One region of the Paenibacillus sp. AD87 genome, then DNA from elsewhere that is predicted to be linked to it. Evidence: riboswitches for the same ligand, from Rfam matches in the RefSeq annotation. Region 1 holds a riboswitch; each other region holds the start of a gene.
What was found. A riboswitch is a leader RNA that binds a small molecule or an ion and turns the genes downstream of it on or off. The one in region 1 is predicted to bind S-adenosylmethionine.
Positions count from the first base shown of each region.

Region 1 (5,779 bases):
GCAAAAAGGGATCAAAGCGGTAATGTGGGGTACGCTCGTTCCGACAGGCATCTACTTAATTACGGTAGTTATGGTAATCGGAAGTCTTTCCATTGAAGGCATGAAAACTCGAACGTGGCCTACCCTGGATCTGATGAGAAGCTTTGAGCTACAGGGATTGATCTTTGAGCGTTTTGAATCGCTGCTGCTCGTGATCTGGATCATGCAAATCTTCTCGACCTTTTCGATCACACACTATGCAGCTACCGTTGGCTGTGCCCAGTTGTTCAAAAGCAAGAAAATTTTACCCGCCATGTTTATCCTGCTACCTGTAATTTATATCATCGCCTTAATTCCCAAGGATGTGAACGAAACATTTCAACTGGGGGATGCAGTGGGTAATTTATCCATTTACCTATTTGGAATTCTGCCTACAGTCCTGCTGTTGATTAGCATCCTCCGCAAAAAAGGAGGGAAGTATGCATGAGTCGCAAGGTCAGATTAGCGCTATTGCTGCCTGGATTAATGCTGCTGTTGTTTACCTCTGGATGCTGGAGCAGCAAAGAGATTGAGGATCTTAGTGTGTACGTGGGACTGGGTATTGATGTTGCCAAAGAGACAGAATTTGAGAAGAGTGTGAATGAACAGGGTGGACACTATCCGAAAAGGAATAATATCACAGCTACGGTTCAGATTGTTCCTAAGGGATCATCCAAGGAAGAGAGCCAGCAAGGATCACCTGGAGCAGGGAAGTCCTATTTTAACGAACAATTAACAGGCGATTCAGTTATACAGATATTTCGTCAGTTCTCTCTGAGAAGAGACCGGCCGCTGATTGGACATCATCTGAAAGTCATCGTGGTGTCCTCCGAGGTGGCCCGGAAATTCAGACTGGATCAACTGCTTGATTTTGTGTTGCGTGATAATGATATTCGGCCAAGCTGTCTGGTTGTTGTCAGTGATCGCAGGGCACTGGATGCATTGACGTCCAACGATCCCAGTGAGATTCCTTCATTCTACCTTACCGGACTTGTGGACAATGTGTATCGTACCAATAAAATTCTGCCACCAGTGTCACTCGCCAAATTGGATGCAACCATGCAATCGGGGTCGAGCTATTTGCTGCAAAATGTCATCTCCTATGAGGGGGAACACAAGTTTTCGGGAGCGGCCATTTTTAGCGGGAAAACGAACCGATGGATCGGAAGTCTGAATCAGACGGACATGGAGGGACTATCCTGGGTACAAGGAAAAGCGAAAGGTGGCGTCGTTAAGACGTATACACACAAAGACGGCAGCACCATAACCTACGAGATTAAACACATAAAATCGAAAATTATTCCCACAGTTAAGGGCGACGATATTTCATTTCATGTTCAAATTGAATCAGACGGCTGGTTTATGGAAAATTGGACAGCTCCGGAAGCGCATGGTTCCGAGCATTATCTGGATGGTCTAGAGAAGGACTTCAGTCATATGGCTGAACAACAGGTAGATCAATTGCTTCACAAAATGCAGGATGTCTACAAGGTGGATGCAGCAGGGTTTGGCGATAAGCTGCGAATCAAATATCCACGGGTATGGAAGAAAATTAAAAATAACTGGGACGAAACGTTTAGTGAAATTCCGATCACGTATGATATTAAAGTTAAAATCACAAATCAGGGATCATCGACGGAATAAGAGAGACGTTTCTTTTTAATAGTTGACACAAACATGATAGATCGCTATATTTATAAAAAATCATTTTCTTATCCAGAGAGGTGGAGGGACTGGCCCTTAGAAACCTCAGCAACAGATCTGAAGGATACTGTGCTAATTCCAGCGGGTGAACAGCCTGATAGATAGGAGCGTTTGTTTTTATTTGTCAGTAACGGCGCACTCTTCAGGAAGAGTGTGTCTTTTTGTTTTGTTGTTTTCTGGATGAAGAAGTAGGGGAGCAGACATGAATAACAACAAAGATACAGGGCATTTTCAGCGCAAAATGCAGGCACGTCATGTAATCATGCTCTCACTTGGTGGTGTCATTGGTACAGGTCTTTTTCTTAGTTCGGGTTATACCATCCAGCAGGCAGGACCGATCGGTACCATTCTGTCTTATCTGATCGGAGCGATTGTCGTCTAGCTGGTCATGCTCTGTCTAGGTGAACTTTCTGTTCATATGCCAGAGACAGGGGCGTTTCATAGCTATGCGGCAAAATATATTGGACCAGCAACAGGATACACTGTAGCCTGGTTGTATTGGCTCACTTGGACGGTTGCCCTCGGTTCCGAATTTACAGCGGCCGGGCTGTTGATGCAGCGCTGGTTTCCTTCAGTGAATGTTTGGATCTGGAGCACATTGTTTGCTCTTATGATCTTCCTGTTCAACGCGCTGACCGTCAAATTTTTTGCGGAATCGGAGTTCTGGTTTTCCGCAGTTAAAGTCCTTACAATTTTAGTCTTCATTATTCTTGGGGGCGCAGCCATGTTCGGTATTATTCCAATGGCAGATTCGGAACCTGCACCGTTTCTATCCAATATTACAGCATCTGGTTGGTTCCCCAATGGGGCTACTGCGATACTAATGACGATGCTTGCCGTAAACTTTGCGTTCTCGGGTACCGAATTGATTGGGATTGCTGCCGGGGAAACAGAGAATCCGGAGAAGACGATTCCAAAAGCGATCCATACCACACTGTGGCGTTTAATTATCTTTTTTATCGGAACGATTGTTATTCTCTCGGCCTTGTTGCCGATGTCGGTTGCCAGTGTATTGGAAAGTCCGTTTGTAGCGGTAATGGAGCGGGTGGGAGTAGCCCTATGCAGCAGACATTATGAACTTTGTTATTCTGACGGCGATTCTCTCTGCTGCCAATTCGGGCCTCTATGCATCTTCACGGATGCTCTGGTCTCTGGCTGACAAGAGAACGATCTCTCCGTGGTTTGCCAAGTTGACCAAACGCGGAGTACCATTGAATGCGCTTCTGATCAGTATGGTGGGTGGTGCACTGGCTCTGCTGTCCAGCATCATTGTGCCAGGTACCGTGTATATTACACTGGTCTCCATTTCAGGTCTGGCTGTCGTTGCGGTATGGATGAGCATCAGTGCTTCACAGTATATGTTCCGCAGACAGTATATCCGGGAAGGACATGCGGTCAAAGATCTTGTCTATCGTACGCCACTGTATCCAGCGGTGCCTATTATCTCGTTTATATTGTGTCTGGCTTCATGTATAGGCATTGCTTTTGACCCGACACAGCGAATAGCGCTGTATTGCGGAGTTCCATTCATCGCAGTGTGTTACGCAGTTTATTATCTGACAGAACGTGTGAATAAGAAAAGAGGACAAGTACATGACGCAAGTACAACAGACTAATCCCATAGAACAGATCCTGCGTGAGTATCCGGTCATGATTCTGGATGGAGCGCTGGCCACGGAACTCGAACAGCATGGGTGTGATCTGGATGATCCACTATGGTCGGCTCGTGTATTGCTCGAGAATCCAGATGTTATCGTTCAGGTCCATGCGGATTATTTCCGCGCAGGAGCCGACTGTGCAATTACATCCAGTTATCAGGCGACGGTGGAGGGGTTCCGCAAGAGAGGAATCGGCGAGCAAGCAGCGTTGGACCTTATTCGCAAGACGGTGGAACTGGCTGCACAGGCGAGAGATGACGTATGGGCAGAAGTGCAGGACGGGGGATTTGAAAACACGGCAGTCAAACCGGAGGGCAATCTGGTATTCGGAACGGCACAACAAACGTCTGATGTCTTGGAGACAGGGGTCTTGGCTCGGCCACGACCGATGGTTGCTGCATCCGTTGGGCCCTACGGCGCTTATCTAGCTGATGGATCGGAGTATGTCGGTCACTACGGCGTGTCGGATGAGACGTTGGTTGCATTCCATCGTCCGCGTATGGCGGCGCTGATTGAAGCGGGTGCTGATATTCTGGCGTTTGAGACGATTCCTTCGTTGCAGGAAGCACAGGTGCTGGTTGATTTACTGAAGGAGTTTCCTCATGCGTATGCCTGGTTATCTTTTTCTTTAAAAGACGGGACGGCAATCAGCGAAGGCACGCCGATTGAGACATGTGCACGATTGTTTGGTTCCGAGCCGCAGATTGCTGCGATTGGCCTGAACTGTGCTCCCATGGAAGTGGTGACAGAAGCCGTAAGTATTCTCAGCCGTGCCAGCGACAAACCTGTTATTGTGTATCCGAACTCGGGAGAAGTATACGATGCTGCAACGAAGACGTGGAGTGGACAGGGAACGTGTGGCAGTATGAGTGATGCTTCGGAACAGTGGGTTGCTGCGGGTGCAAAAATTATTGGCGGCTGTTGCCGCACGACGCCACATCAGATTGGTGAACTTGCAAAGAAGTGGCGGAATTAAAAGACTTGATGTAGAGTTGTACCCCGAAAAGCTAGAGATACAACCAAATATAAAGAAGCCCTCACGACCCATTACTGGATTGGTGAGGGCTTTTTCAGTGTGATTTAGCGTTAACATCAACATGAGGACATTCCTCTTGTGATGCTTTTGATGCTTCTGATTATGCTATTTAATTAACTGAGTGCTAACTAAGGTACGACCTTCGTCGCTTAGGATGTACAGACCCGTTGTGTTATTGAGAAATAGACGTTCCTTATGAAGATCAAATTCGCCATTTTTGTAAGTGTACAAAACCTTCAGGTTGTTTGTGTCCATAATTATTAGTTCTAGTTCATCTGCGTCATTCTTTTCAGATTTAAACATCAAACTTGTGCCATCCAAAGCCATATTGGGATATGATACTGGCAGGTATGCCTTCTCAGCAATTAATCTACCTGAAGATGAATATAGCTTGATTCGTTTATTTTTATAATCCACAAATATAAAACGACCTTTCAATGCAAAAAGCTCTGTTGAATATTCCTTATAAGGAAGTTGTTTTGTCCAGTTTAGCTGCCCTGTGCTGTTGTAGCCTTTAAGCGTTATTGTTTTTTTGTAGATATTATAATGCAGGAATGTGCCGTCAGATAGACTCTTAATCCCATTGTAACCTTTACCACCAGTAATCGTTTTAATTTTTTGTCCGCTGGTCAGGCTAATCAAGTAAAAATCGGGATTATCGCCAAATTTACTGCCGACAATCACATCACCATGAATCTGCTGCATAAAATATGGAACCTTGAACTTTCGACTTAAATTTCCACTAGCATCGTAATAGTAGAGTACATTGCTTTTATTATCATGGGAGACTGAAATCAAATATAGACTTCCATTTTCGCCTGGAATGGCTGATTCAGCCGAGTATAGTCTCCAATCTTCTGGCGGCCCGGGCAGAGGTGCTGTCCAACGGATCTGACCTGTGGCTATATGCTTGGCACTCACTTGATTATCGGCAAAAATAAACATGTATCCATCATCGGAAAGCGTGTACTCGTTGTCCGTTGGAATCGACCAAAGGAGCTCCCCTGTTTTGGCATCTACACTGTCGATATAATAATCATTATTCTTGTCTACTTTAGTTACGAGAAGACTTTCATTCCCCATGCCATCTGTAACACTCTTCATTGAATATGAGCTTGTTGCACTCTGTCCACCGTTGGTAATATCATACCCCCATTGGAATTGCAGCAGATCTTTAGCCAGAGCTGGCTCGGATGGGATTGCAAGGAAGAAGCATAGGCTGGCTATAAGCCAATAGTTGATTCGCTTTAAACTCATATTGGTAGACTCCTTATGTAATGTTCTCTGGATTATGGAAGTAACTGATACTTTCTTATCGTCTGCCCGTCGGGAGGCAGGAAAAATAATTCATTTTGCTTATTGA
Region 1 covers NZ_LXQN01000007.1:5,157,698-5,163,476, reverse strand. The annotation lists gene gpAD87_RS22755 (GerAB/ArcD/ProY family transporter) at 1-466, shown strand, start outside; gene gpAD87_RS22750 (Ger(x)C family spore germination protein) at 463-1,662, shown strand; SAM riboswitch class I at 1,728-1,830, shown strand; partial or broken gene mmuP (S-methylmethionine permease) at 1,925-3,338, shown strand; gene mmuM (homocysteine S-methyltransferase) at 3,316-4,356, shown strand; gene gpAD87_RS22735 (PQQ-binding-like beta-propeller repeat protein) at 4,522-5,673, opposite strand; gene gpAD87_RS22730 (hypothetical protein) at 5,706-5,779, opposite strand, start outside.

Region 2 (5,779 bases), 1.2 Mb from region 1:
CTCTCGTTTAGAGAACAGATTCGAAGATCCATTTTAATTTTAAACTACTTGGGAGAGTGACTAACATGACGATTTTAGGCGCAATTGAAGCTGGAGGAACCAAATTTGTATGTGGTATCGGTACGGAAGAAGGAGAAGTTATTGAGCGCGTAAGCTTTCCAACGACGACACCGGAAGAGACGATGGCTCAAGTAATCGCTTTTTTTGAAGGTAAAGGTATTGAAGCTTTGGGTGTAGGTTCATTTGGTCCAATTGATCCGATTGAAGGAAGCCCGACCTATGGTTACATCACAACAACACCCAAACCGCATTGGGGTCAGTATAACCTGATTGGTAAGCTCAAGGAGCACTTTGATGTACCGATGACGTTCGACACGGATGTAAACGGTGCTGCGCTTGGGGAAGCAACCTGGGGGGCTGCTCAAGGCCTGGATAGCTGTCTGTATATTACTGTTGGAACGGGTATTGGTGCAGGCGCAGTTGTAGGTGGCAAAATGGTCCATGGATTGTCACATCCAGAGATGGGACACATCATTGTACGCAGACATCCTGAAGATACGTATGAAGGGTTCTGTCCGTATCATGGGGACTGTCTGGAAGGGCTTGCCGCAGGTCCTGCCATCAATAAACGTTGGGAGCAACCAGCTTACGAACTGCCAGCCGATCACAAGGCCTGGGAGATTGAAGCACATTACCTGGCGCATGCTCTGATGAATTATGTATTGATCCTCACACCTCAGAAAATTGTAATGGGTGGCGGTGTGATGAAGCAGGAGCATCTGTTCCCAATGGTTCGCAGCAAACTGCAGGAATTGCTCGCTGGATACGTTCAGCATCCTGCACTGCAGTCCGAAATTGACCAGTATGTCGTTTCACCGGGACTTGGCGATAACGCAGGACTGTGTGGTTCGCTTGCGTTGGCCAAATTGGCTTTGAACAAGTAATAGCTTTACAAACAAGCAGTTGACGAATTTTTCCATTGTGGTAATATATGAGCAACAGCATAGCACGGTTAATGAGGAAGCACCTCTCTTGCATGGATTTTGCAGGAGAGGTGTTTTTTTGTGCTGCTTAATTTAGCACAATACAGACTGTGTCGAGCTGAACTATTGAAGGAGGGACAAGATATGGAAGTCATTTTCATGAACAGATTATCCAGAATGTCAGATCAGAATGAAGAACATGCCCAGCTATGGATCGGTGAAGAAGAAGGAGCGTGGCATCTGGGATGGAGCCGATATGAGGAAGGAGATCGTACGGATGCCATCTGGTATGCTGGCAGTTCGTGGGACGAGCTGTTACATGTGTATCGTCATCAGTTAGCCATACAGATGGGCGAAGGATATCGTCCGTTGCTGCAAGGTTTGTTTAACGAAAATGATGATTTGAAGTCGCGCAGTTATGGCGGTCAGCGTCTTCATTGTTACAGTGAATTATATGGCAATGAGGGGCTGTATATGGACCTGTGCATATGGCGCAGGAAGAGAGCAGCGTCTGACCGGAAGGCCCCCTATTTTATTGCAACGAACCGGTTGTTACGAATGATCAGTGCATTTGTTCCACAAACCATCGATGAATTGATGCAACTGCCTGGCGTAGGAGAGAGCAAGGCTTCTGAGTACGGAGCTGAATGGTTGGAGCTTACGAATAGACTGGAACGTTCCACATCTTTTCCGCTAGATTGGGTGTACTCAGTTCTGAAGGAACAAGAATATGAGAGCTGGCTGTACAAACAGAGAGAGCAGAAATACAAGCAGGAGCTAGACAGATTTACCACACGGAAGCAGGTACTTGAAGGGATGAAAGAAGGATATACGTTAGAGGAGATCGTGAATCGTTCCGGATTGTCCCGTCGGGAGCTAATTGAACTGTTAGAGGCACTGGATTTGGAGGGGTATGACACAGATTGTCTACTTGATGCGGAGCTTGCTGTCATGCCCGAAGAGGAGCAAGAGGCGGTATGGAGTGCCTACGAGGAGCTGGGAGATACGTTCCTGAAGCCCGTGTTACATAAGGTGTATGGAGAAGAAAAGCCTGGGGGGAGCAACCTGGAACAGGTCTACGAAAGACTGCGCATGATTCGAATCCGGTTTCGTCGACATACAGAGACGGAGCAAAATGCAGGCTAGATTGGAAATAGGACGTTAGTTGTCATACAGGTTGTCATACATTAAGCGAATAATAAAAAAAAAGACGAGGCGTTTCTCCAAATGTGGAGCGCTTCGTCTTTTGCTATTTCAAACCCAATCTTTTTTGCGGAAAATAAAGAACATGCTCAGGCCCAGTGTAACCATCAGGCCAATGACCACAAAATAACCATACTTCCAGTCCAACTCAGGCATGTTCGTGAAGTTCATCCCATAGATGCCAGTGATAACGGTCAGCGGCATGAACACCGTGGTAATGGCGGTGAACACACGCATGATTTCATTCGCACGGTTGGCGATACTGGATTGGTAAGCTTCTCGTAAGTTCCCCATCAAGTCGCGATAGGTCTCAAAGGTTTCGGATATTTTCACAGCATTCTCATAAATGTCACTGAAATACTTCTGCAGTTGATCATCAATAAGACGCAGATCTTTTTTATTGAGTGTGTTAATGACCTCTTTCTGAGGTCCAAGCACTTTCTTCAGCCACAAAATCTCACTGCGCAACCCGATAATCTCATTCAGATGAGATTTCTTGGTATGCATCAGAATGTCCTCTTCAAGCTTCTCGATGCGCGCTTCGATTCGGTCACCGACAGTGAAATAATTATCAACAATCAAGTCAACCAGCAGATAAAGCAGCTTATCAGGCGTACTGATTTCCTGTTCCCATAGGATCGGTTTCAATGTCCGCAATTCGCTGACTTTCTGTTTGGTCACACTGATAATAAAGTGTCTGCCAAGGAACAAGTTGACGGCACGTAAAAAAATCTCTTCATCATCAAAACGAATGCTATTAATAACAATAAAATAATGGCTCTCATAAATTTCAATCTTCGGACGTTGTTCTTCGTCACTCAAACAGTCTTCCACGGCCAGATCATGCATCATGAACAGCGGTTGAAGTACCGCCAAATCGTCTACGTCCGCATCAATCCAGTAAAACCCCTCCGCTGGTGGAGTCAGCGCTTGCTGAATGTCGTCCACCGGAATAAATACACCGTTATTTACCAACCGGATTTTCATTATTCATCTACTCCTTCTGCACCCGCCAAATGGGCGGATTTCATCAATATGGGCGCAAAAAGAACAGATCAGCCGGTCGGCAGCGGAGCCTGGAAGTCAGGACTGCGTTCGCTCTATAATCAAACGGAAGTAACGTCCCGCTGCCGGCATGCTGATATCAATTCTCTATGCAGTTTGTCGGAATTCGGCTGCCAGTCAGGCCTCGGGTCGCCATCCATTGAATATGTCACCTCTCACATAAGGGTTTATAACACTTGTCTAGTATACCGCTGGTACAGGGTCCTTTCAAGCGCAAAAATGTGTCGATTTCGCGCCCTGGAGCAGTGTATGACAACGGATGATGAACGGTTCCGATCCTGAGGAACAGACATTGAACTACACCTTGACGTGAGGGGATTAATGTCTTAAAGTAAAAGGTGAACCACACTAGTTTTTACAATTGAATAAAGCGAAATCTTATCAAGAGTAGGTGGAGGGACTGGCCCGATGAAACCCGGCAACCGGCGGTATACCGCACGGTGCTAATTCTTGCAGCGACCAAGTGTCCAAGTGACACTGTTGTAACTGAGAGATGAGAGAGGCGCATATCTATTTACATATGACCTTTCTCGGAATCCGAGGAAGGTCTTTGTTATATGCACCGACTTCTCAGCAGTGATTTTCGCTAAGGAACTTGAGCTTGCCGCCAGCAATGTGGTTGCAATTCAGCGCCTGCAGGCAAGCTCATGGCAGCCTATAACTGTACGGATGCGAATCGTATCGAATCCGCAGTGGCTGCATCTATTTATGCACAAGGAGGAGTTAGAAACACCATGCCAATCAAAATTCCAGACACACTGCCTGCCAAGGAAGTACTTGCAGGAGAGAACATCTTTGTCATGGACGAGACATCTGCTTACCAGCAGGACATTCGTCCACTACGTATCGCTATATTAAACCTGATGCCCACAAAGGAAACGACAGAAACTCAATTGCTTCGTCTGGTGGGTAACACACCAATTCAGGTAGATATCGTTCTGGTTCATCCGAAGTCTCATACGTCCAAGAATACTTCCCAGGAATATTTGGACTTGTTCTACAAAACCTTTGATGAGATTGAACACCGCCGTTTTGACGGCATGATCATTACAGGCGCTCCTGTAGAGCAAATGGACTTTGAAGACGTGAATTATTGGAAAGAAATCCAGGAGATCTTCGAATGGACCAAAACCAATGTAACTTCGACCATGCATATATGTTGGGCTTCCCAAGCGGGTTTATACCATCATTTTGGAGTTCCCAAAGTTCCATTGGATGAAAAATGTTTTGGCGTATTCTCACATACGATCAACAGATCCAATGTGCAGTTGCTGCGCGGATTTGATGAAGTATTCAACGTCCCGCATTCCCGCCATACGGAAGTGCGGCGTGAAGATATTGAAAAAAATGAAAACCTTGAAATATTGGCTGAATCTGAGGAAGCGGGTATTTTCCTGGTTGCTACCAAAGACGGCAAACAGATTTTTGCAACCGGACATGCTGAGTATGACCCTCTTTCATTGAAATGGGAATATGACCGTGATGCAGCTAAAGGCATGGACATTGCGCTGCCTAGACATTATTTCCCGAATGACGATCCTTCCCGTGTTCCCCCGGCCACTTGGCGGGCACATGCAAACTTATTATTCTCTAATTGGCTCAATTACTATGTGTATCAAGAGACACCTTACGATATTGGTCCGCAAATCTAATCGACATTACAGGAGGATGCTGCAATGGAAGACAATAAGTTGAAAATCGAAAGTCGATTGGCCCAAATTGGGTCTATCAATGAACCGGTAACGGGCGCCATTAATTTTCCGATCTATCAATCCACTGCGTTTCGCCACCCAAAGCTTGGACAAAGCACGGGATTTGATTATATTCGTACGACCAATCCAACCCGTAAAGTGTTGGAAGAAGCAGCGGCAGCGTTGGAATCCGGTGATGCAGGTTTTGCCTGTAGCTCCGGCATGGCTGCTTTGCAAACGATTTTCGCTTTATTTGGACAAGGGGATCATCTGATTGTATCGCTGGATCTGTACGGCGGAACGTATCGGTTGCTTGAACGCATCCTGTCTCGATTTGGTGTGACGGCAAGTTACGTAGATACCAATGACCTAGCAGCTCTGGAAAGTATTCGTCAGCCGAATACAAAAGCGGTATTTATTGAGACACCAACCAATCCACTAATGATGATTACGGATGTGGAAGCGGTATGCTCCTGGGCCAAGAGCCATAACTTGCTGACCATTGTGGATAATACACTACTGACTCCGTTCTTCCAGCGTCCAATTGAACTCGGTGCTGATATCATTATCCATAGTGCCACGAAGTATCTGGGTGGTCATAATGATGTACTTGCCGGATTAATTATTACCAAAGGGGAAGAATTGTCGGCCGAAATGGCATTCCTGCACAATTCTATTGGAGCAGTGTTGTCTCCAAGCGACTCCTATCAGCTGATGAAAGGCATGAAGACACTCGCTCTTCGCATGGAGCGGCATGAGTATAATGCTTTGACGATTGCCAAGTACCTTTTGGAGCACCCAGCCGTTAATGAAGTGTATCATCCTGGTTTGTCGGAT
Region 2 covers NZ_LXQN01000007.1:4,005,211-4,010,989, reverse strand. The annotation lists gene gpAD87_RS17475 (ROK family protein) at 66-944, shown strand; gene gpAD87_RS17470 (HRDC domain-containing protein) at 1,128-2,129, shown strand; gene corA (magnesium/cobalt transporter CorA) at 2,238-3,173, opposite strand; SAM riboswitch class I at 3,627-3,751, shown strand; gene metA (homoserine O-acetyltransferase MetA) at 3,986-4,903, shown strand; gene gpAD87_RS17455 (aminotransferase class I/II-fold pyridoxal phosphate-dependent enzyme) at 4,928-5,779, shown strand, end outside.
Region 2: another riboswitch for S-adenosylmethionine. It lies ahead of metA (homoserine O-acetyltransferase MetA); the one in region 1 lies ahead of mmuP (S-methylmethionine permease).

Region 3 (5,779 bases), 5.1 Mb from region 1:
ACAGACAGATGGTCATTCAGATACTGATCCGAATAAACGTTAAGCTTATAAGTAAAGTACTTATAGTAAGTACTACATCGAAGTGCTCTTACATCAAAACGTTCTCTTTAACATGATGTACAAAACAAAAAGCTCTGCATTCTCTATAAAGAGAATGCAGGGCTTTCTTTAGTAGTTCCATAACAAGTGGAGCCGAGTATACAATGTATTTTCAGCTTAATCGTTCAGCTTAAAACGCCGGTTCTACAGCACCTTTATAACGTTCTTTGATGAATGTTTTAACCTCTTCGGAATGCAGGGCTGCAGCCAGTTTTTGGATGGCATCTGCATCTTTGTTATCTTCACGTGATACGAGGATGTTTGCATAAGGGTTACCTTGCAGGTCCTCAATCAGCAGCGCATCCTTCTCTGGGTTCAGATTGGCTTCCAGCGCGTAGTTGGCGTTGATGAATACCAGGTCTGCTTCATCCAGTTGACGAGGCGTCATGGCTGCATCCAGCTCGATGATATTCAGGTTTTTCGGATTGGCTGTAATATCCTGAATCGTAGAAGTGATATTTGTGTTGTCTTTCAGCGTGATAAGTCCTTCTTTTGCAAGCAACAACAGTCCACGACCGCCGTTGGATGGGTCATTAGGAATGGCTACTTTTGCGCCGTCTTTCAACTCATCCAATGATTTGATTTTTTTGGAATAGCCAGCAAATGGTTCAACATGCACAGGTGTTACAGCAACGAGATGGAAACCACGTTCTTTGTTCTCTGTATCCAGGTAAGGCTGGTGTTGGAAAAAGTTCGCATCCAGTTGTTTATCTTCAAGCTGTTGGTTAGGTTGAACATAATCATTGAAAGTCACGATTTGCAAGCGAATGCCTTCAGCTTCGAGTTCGGGCTTGATGCTTTCCAAAATTTCCGCATGTGGTGTAGGTGATGCTCCCACTTTCAATTCTACGGTGCGCGGTGCGCCTCCAGCATTGTCAGCGCCGCTGTCGGAATCCTTGTTGTTTCCGCAAGCCGCTAGAACCGCAATCAGCATAATACTAAGTAGAGCAAAAGACCATTTTTTCATGTGTAAAACCCCTTCTCCAATAATTTTTTTTGCATTTTGCCCCAAGTCGATACCGATTCAGGCAAATGCTATATATGTGTTATTTCCTGGTGAACCATTTAACTAAACGATCGCCTGCCATCTGAAGCACTTGCACCAGAATGATCATAAATACAACAGATATAATCATAATTTCATTCTGATAACGGAAGTATCCGTAGTTGATTGCCAATGTCCCCAGACCTCCACCACCAACCATCCCCGCCATCGCCGTGTAGGAAACGAGGGTTACGATTGTAATGGTGATACCAGCTATCAGACCCGGCAATGACTCTGGCAGAAGTATACGTCGCACAATCTGTCCAGTTGAAGCTCCCATCGCCTGTGCCGCTTCAATGACGCCACGATCCACTTCACGCAGTGTAGTTTCCACCAACCGGGCAAAGTATGGAGCTGCGGCAATGACGAGCGGTGGTATAACGCCCAGCACCCCTGTAGCTGTGCCAACCAGTGAACGCGTAAACGGAATGAGTGCAACAATCAGAATGATAAATGGCACTGATCGCAGAATGTTTACAATAAACGATAGTATCGTGTACACCACTTGAGACTGGATTGAAGTCGATCTTGCCGTCATGAACAGCAATACGCCTAGCGGCAAACCAATGATTATCGTGAACAGGCCCGATGCCCCCAGGATTTGCAGTGTTTCAATTGAAGCCTTACCGATTTCTTCCCAACGTACTGTTGAAAAATCCATTTAACGAAGCACCTCCACATCAAGTCCCTGATCCACTAACTCTTTAATGGTGAGATTAATCTCATCTGACTGCCCCTCAAACCGAACGGTCAGCTGTCCATAGGGAACTTGTTTGATCGTTGAAATGGTGCCTTGCAAAATGGCGAAATCCACTCCTGTTTTGCGAACCGTTCTGGACAAAATCGCCTCATAGGTTTTATTGCCCAGGAAGGATATTTTCACAAGCTTAGAAGCTCCGTTCGTCTGTAATGAGACATCTGCACTCGCCAGAGCGGTCTCTTCTAATGCAATTCCCACCTCATGGTCCCGCATCATAAAATCACGCGTAATGGCATGCTGCGGCTTGAGGAATACTTCCGTCACTGGCCCTTGCTCCACGATGCCTCCCTGATGGATAACCGCCACCTGATCACAGATATTCTGGATCACGTGCATCTCATGGGTGATTAGAACAATCGTGAGGTTATACTTTTCATTGATATCCAGCAATAACTTCAGAATCGAATCAGTTGTCTGGGGATCAAGTGCCGATGTGGCCTCATCACACAGCAGCACGTTCGGATCACTCGCGAGCGCTCTCGCAATACCTACCCTTTGCTTCTGTCCGCCTGACAGCTGGGCCGGATATTTATTGCTGTGGTCCTCCAGTCCAACCAATGCGAGCATTTCCTTCACTTTTCGATCAATTGCAGCCTTGGGCGTATTAACGAGCTTTAAAGGAAAAGCCACATTGTCATATACCGTAGCTGAGGATAACAGATTAAAGTGTTGAAAAATCATGCCGATCTTACGCCGTTGTTGTTGCAAATCGGACTTATTGAGATCGGTTAGGTTGATTCCATCAACCCAAACCTCGCCTGCCGTGGGGCGTTCGAGCAAATTGATACAACGGATCAATGTACTCTTGCCTGCACCGGAATGACCGATAACTCCGAATATTTCACCCTTGCGGATATTCAAATTTAGTTCCGATAAGGCCGTCGTACTTTTTGAACCTTTACCGTACTTCTTGGTTAAACCTTTTAATTCAATCAAAATTACTGCTCCTTCCCACTGCCTACATGTATCTTTACCCGAATGAAAGGAAAACTCCCCTTCATCGTACAAAAAAAGAGCCCCTTTTGCAGAAACAAAAAGGGCTCTTCACGTGAAAGATTATACCTTCTCATCTGCCAAAATCGTGCCTTGCACCATTTTGTAGGAATTAGCACCTAACATCTATAAAGTATGACACAGCTGTCATGCAGTTATAAATCGGTTGCCGGGCTTCATCGGGCCTGTCCCTCCGCCGCTCTCGATAAGAAATATTTAATTTATAAGTTCAGTAGTAGTTATAATGTTAATGTCATAAATGTTAATTCCATCTAACTGTCGATCAGGAACTCAGTATAATCCAAGTATTCCGATTTGTCAAAGGCAAATATTACTATCCAATCAGTTCGTCGGTTGATTCATTACCTGCTTATGCCACTTCTCGTTGATGTAGCCATACGCTGCTTTTAACGTCTCACATACCATATCCACACCCTGCCGGAGTTCCAAGAGATGCTGATCCAGGTCTTCCAGCTTCACTTTCCCTTGCAAAGTCTGGTGCAGCTGCCACAGATCATCCTGCATTTCGGAATTCATGTAATGAATCTCCATGTTTCGCCGTTTGCGCAATTTGCTCATTGGCTCACGATAAGAGTCCTTGATCCGGATTAGTTCGTTAGCAAGAACATAATGCAGCTTATCATATCCGAACTGTCTTAATACGGTGAAATAAGAATAATGAGTTTTAACATTGGTTGTATTCAGCTCAAATATTTCATTCAACACTGTACCTAACTTATCCAGAATGGCAAAACATCGGATGAAGCCATCCTTATAGAAATAGACGTAACGGGCATACTCTGCTTTTTCTGGTAATGTCATATCATCCGTAGAGCCCGCTTTGACTTTCTGACGGAAATGGGAAGCTGCAAAACAGCTTTGCTCCAATTCATCCAGCGAAGAGATCAGTCCCTGGGTCCATATATACAGTTTACGAAAATCATGGGTAGGATCATGGTCCACATGCATCTGTCGCTGAAATAGCTCAAGGGTATCCGCCATCGCTTCCATCGCGTCCTTTAGTATGCCTTCGTTCTTACGCGGCTTTTCACCCAGCAACGTTCGCAGCATATATAGCCTCCTCTTTCCACTCTGCAGATCATCAAATTAATAATAATTTATCATATTAAACAAAATCGGAATCAGAGTAAACGTATGACCGCTGCTTACAATAGGGTGCCCTGACACGCCTGACATCAAACAAAGTTCACCTGTCCAATGATGTACATCATCGGATGGTGAACTTCACTGGATTATCCCTGAACTACAATAATTCGGATATATCAGAACCGGTTAACGGGCCGATGCAACTTGTACACCAGGAAACTCATATAGGTTAATACACCGAACAAAATAGCAATATCAAGCATATGCGCCAGCGCCACGAACATATACACTTCCGGACGATTCATCGTGAGCATCAGTCCAAAACCAATGACCACTTGCAACAAAACCAGCACAACAGAAATGACACCGAGTGCTCTTAATTCCGTGTTATCCGGATGTTTGCGATACGCAAAATGACCGAGGATTGCAATGACGACTACTAATGAAACAGCTGCCACCCGGTGAGCAAAAGCAACAGCTACGCCTCCCGAGAGCTCAGGAATAATCTGCCCGTTACAGAGCGGAAAGCCTGAACAGCCTCCAGCAGAATCCGTATGGCTCACAAATGCTCCAGTATATACCACGAGGTACGTATAGATCGTGGAAAACCACACCAGATTTCGGAAGCCCTTGCTGATTCGCGGATATCGATTCAGTCGTTCCAATCCACCATGGCGAGCCTCCTGCCGAATACCAAGCGCCATCATTAAGGAGCTGGCAAAAGCGATTAAGGCAAATCCGAAATGCAGTGCCATGACTGCGGAAGATTGGGAGAATACGACGGCAAAAGCACCCATGATTCCCTGGACAATAACAAATATCAGCGTTAACAATGAAAACAATTGCAGATCACGGCGTGATTTGCCAAAACGCAAAAATGCTACAAAAGAGGCTATGGACAACAGCCCTGCCAGTGCGCTGACGGCGCGATGGGAAAATTCAATAAGTGAGGCAACAGTATGTGCAGGCACAAGTTTTCCGTTACATAAAGGCCATTCTGCGCCGCAACCGAGGCCCGATTCCGTTCGGGTCACAACGCCTCCGCCAAATGTGGCCAGAAACATGACAAGACAGGTTAATACGGTTAACCATTTAAACAAGGTTAAGTGTTTCAATTTTTTCTCACCCGCTGTTGGTTTAAGATGGCGAAGAACTACATCCTCCGCTTGATTCGATACTTTGACACTTATTTCACAACTAAATTCATTATACCGGATAAATGTGTCATTGACGCCGCGCTTTGTGACAAAATGTTAACGTCTGTCGAGAAGTTGACCGGCAGGTCATCGGCAAATATGTACATTATTACAACGTTAGTTTCTCCCGAAAACTCAGAAAATACAAACGCCACTTCCCTATTTCAAGAGAAATGGCGTTCCTTTAATTATAACCTTTAACATGGTTAACCTGTCATGCTTTATTTATGAATCGTGTTATAAACCTCAACTGCACGCTGCAGGAATTGCTCAATCTCTTCTCTCGACTTGCGCAGTTTGTTCACATAACGAACAAGTTCCCGGCCATCTGTGTAAGCTACAAAGCTGGGGATGCCGAGGATATTTTGCTCTTCGCTCACTGTACCCACCTGATCTACGTCGACCTCAACCAACTTCAGCTCACGAGCAAACTTCTCTTCAACTTCAGGCATAAACGGATCGATGTACTTGCAATCACCACACCAATCTGCCTTAAATACAGCTACAGTCAAACGCGGAGATTGGATTGCCACATCAAATTCCGGTTTCGATGTAATCTTTTCCATTACAACATCTTCC
Region 3 covers NZ_LXQN01000007.1:66,140-71,918, reverse strand. The annotation lists gene gpAD87_RS00480 (DUF2167 domain-containing protein) at 1-43, shown strand, start outside; gene gpAD87_RS00475 (MetQ/NlpA family ABC transporter substrate-binding protein) at 230-1,066, opposite strand; gene gpAD87_RS00470 (methionine ABC transporter permease) at 1,146-1,805, opposite strand; gene gpAD87_RS00465 (methionine ABC transporter ATP-binding protein) at 1,806-2,840, opposite strand; SAM riboswitch class I at 2,968-3,109, opposite strand; gene gpAD87_RS00460 (Cthe_2314 family HEPN domain-containing protein) at 3,240-3,968, opposite strand; gene gpAD87_RS00455 (COX15/CtaA family protein) at 4,181-5,104, opposite strand; gene gpAD87_RS00450 (thioredoxin family protein) at 5,422-5,766, opposite strand.
Region 3: another riboswitch for S-adenosylmethionine. It lies ahead of gpAD87_RS00465 (methionine ABC transporter ATP-binding protein); the one in region 1 lies ahead of mmuP (S-methylmethionine permease).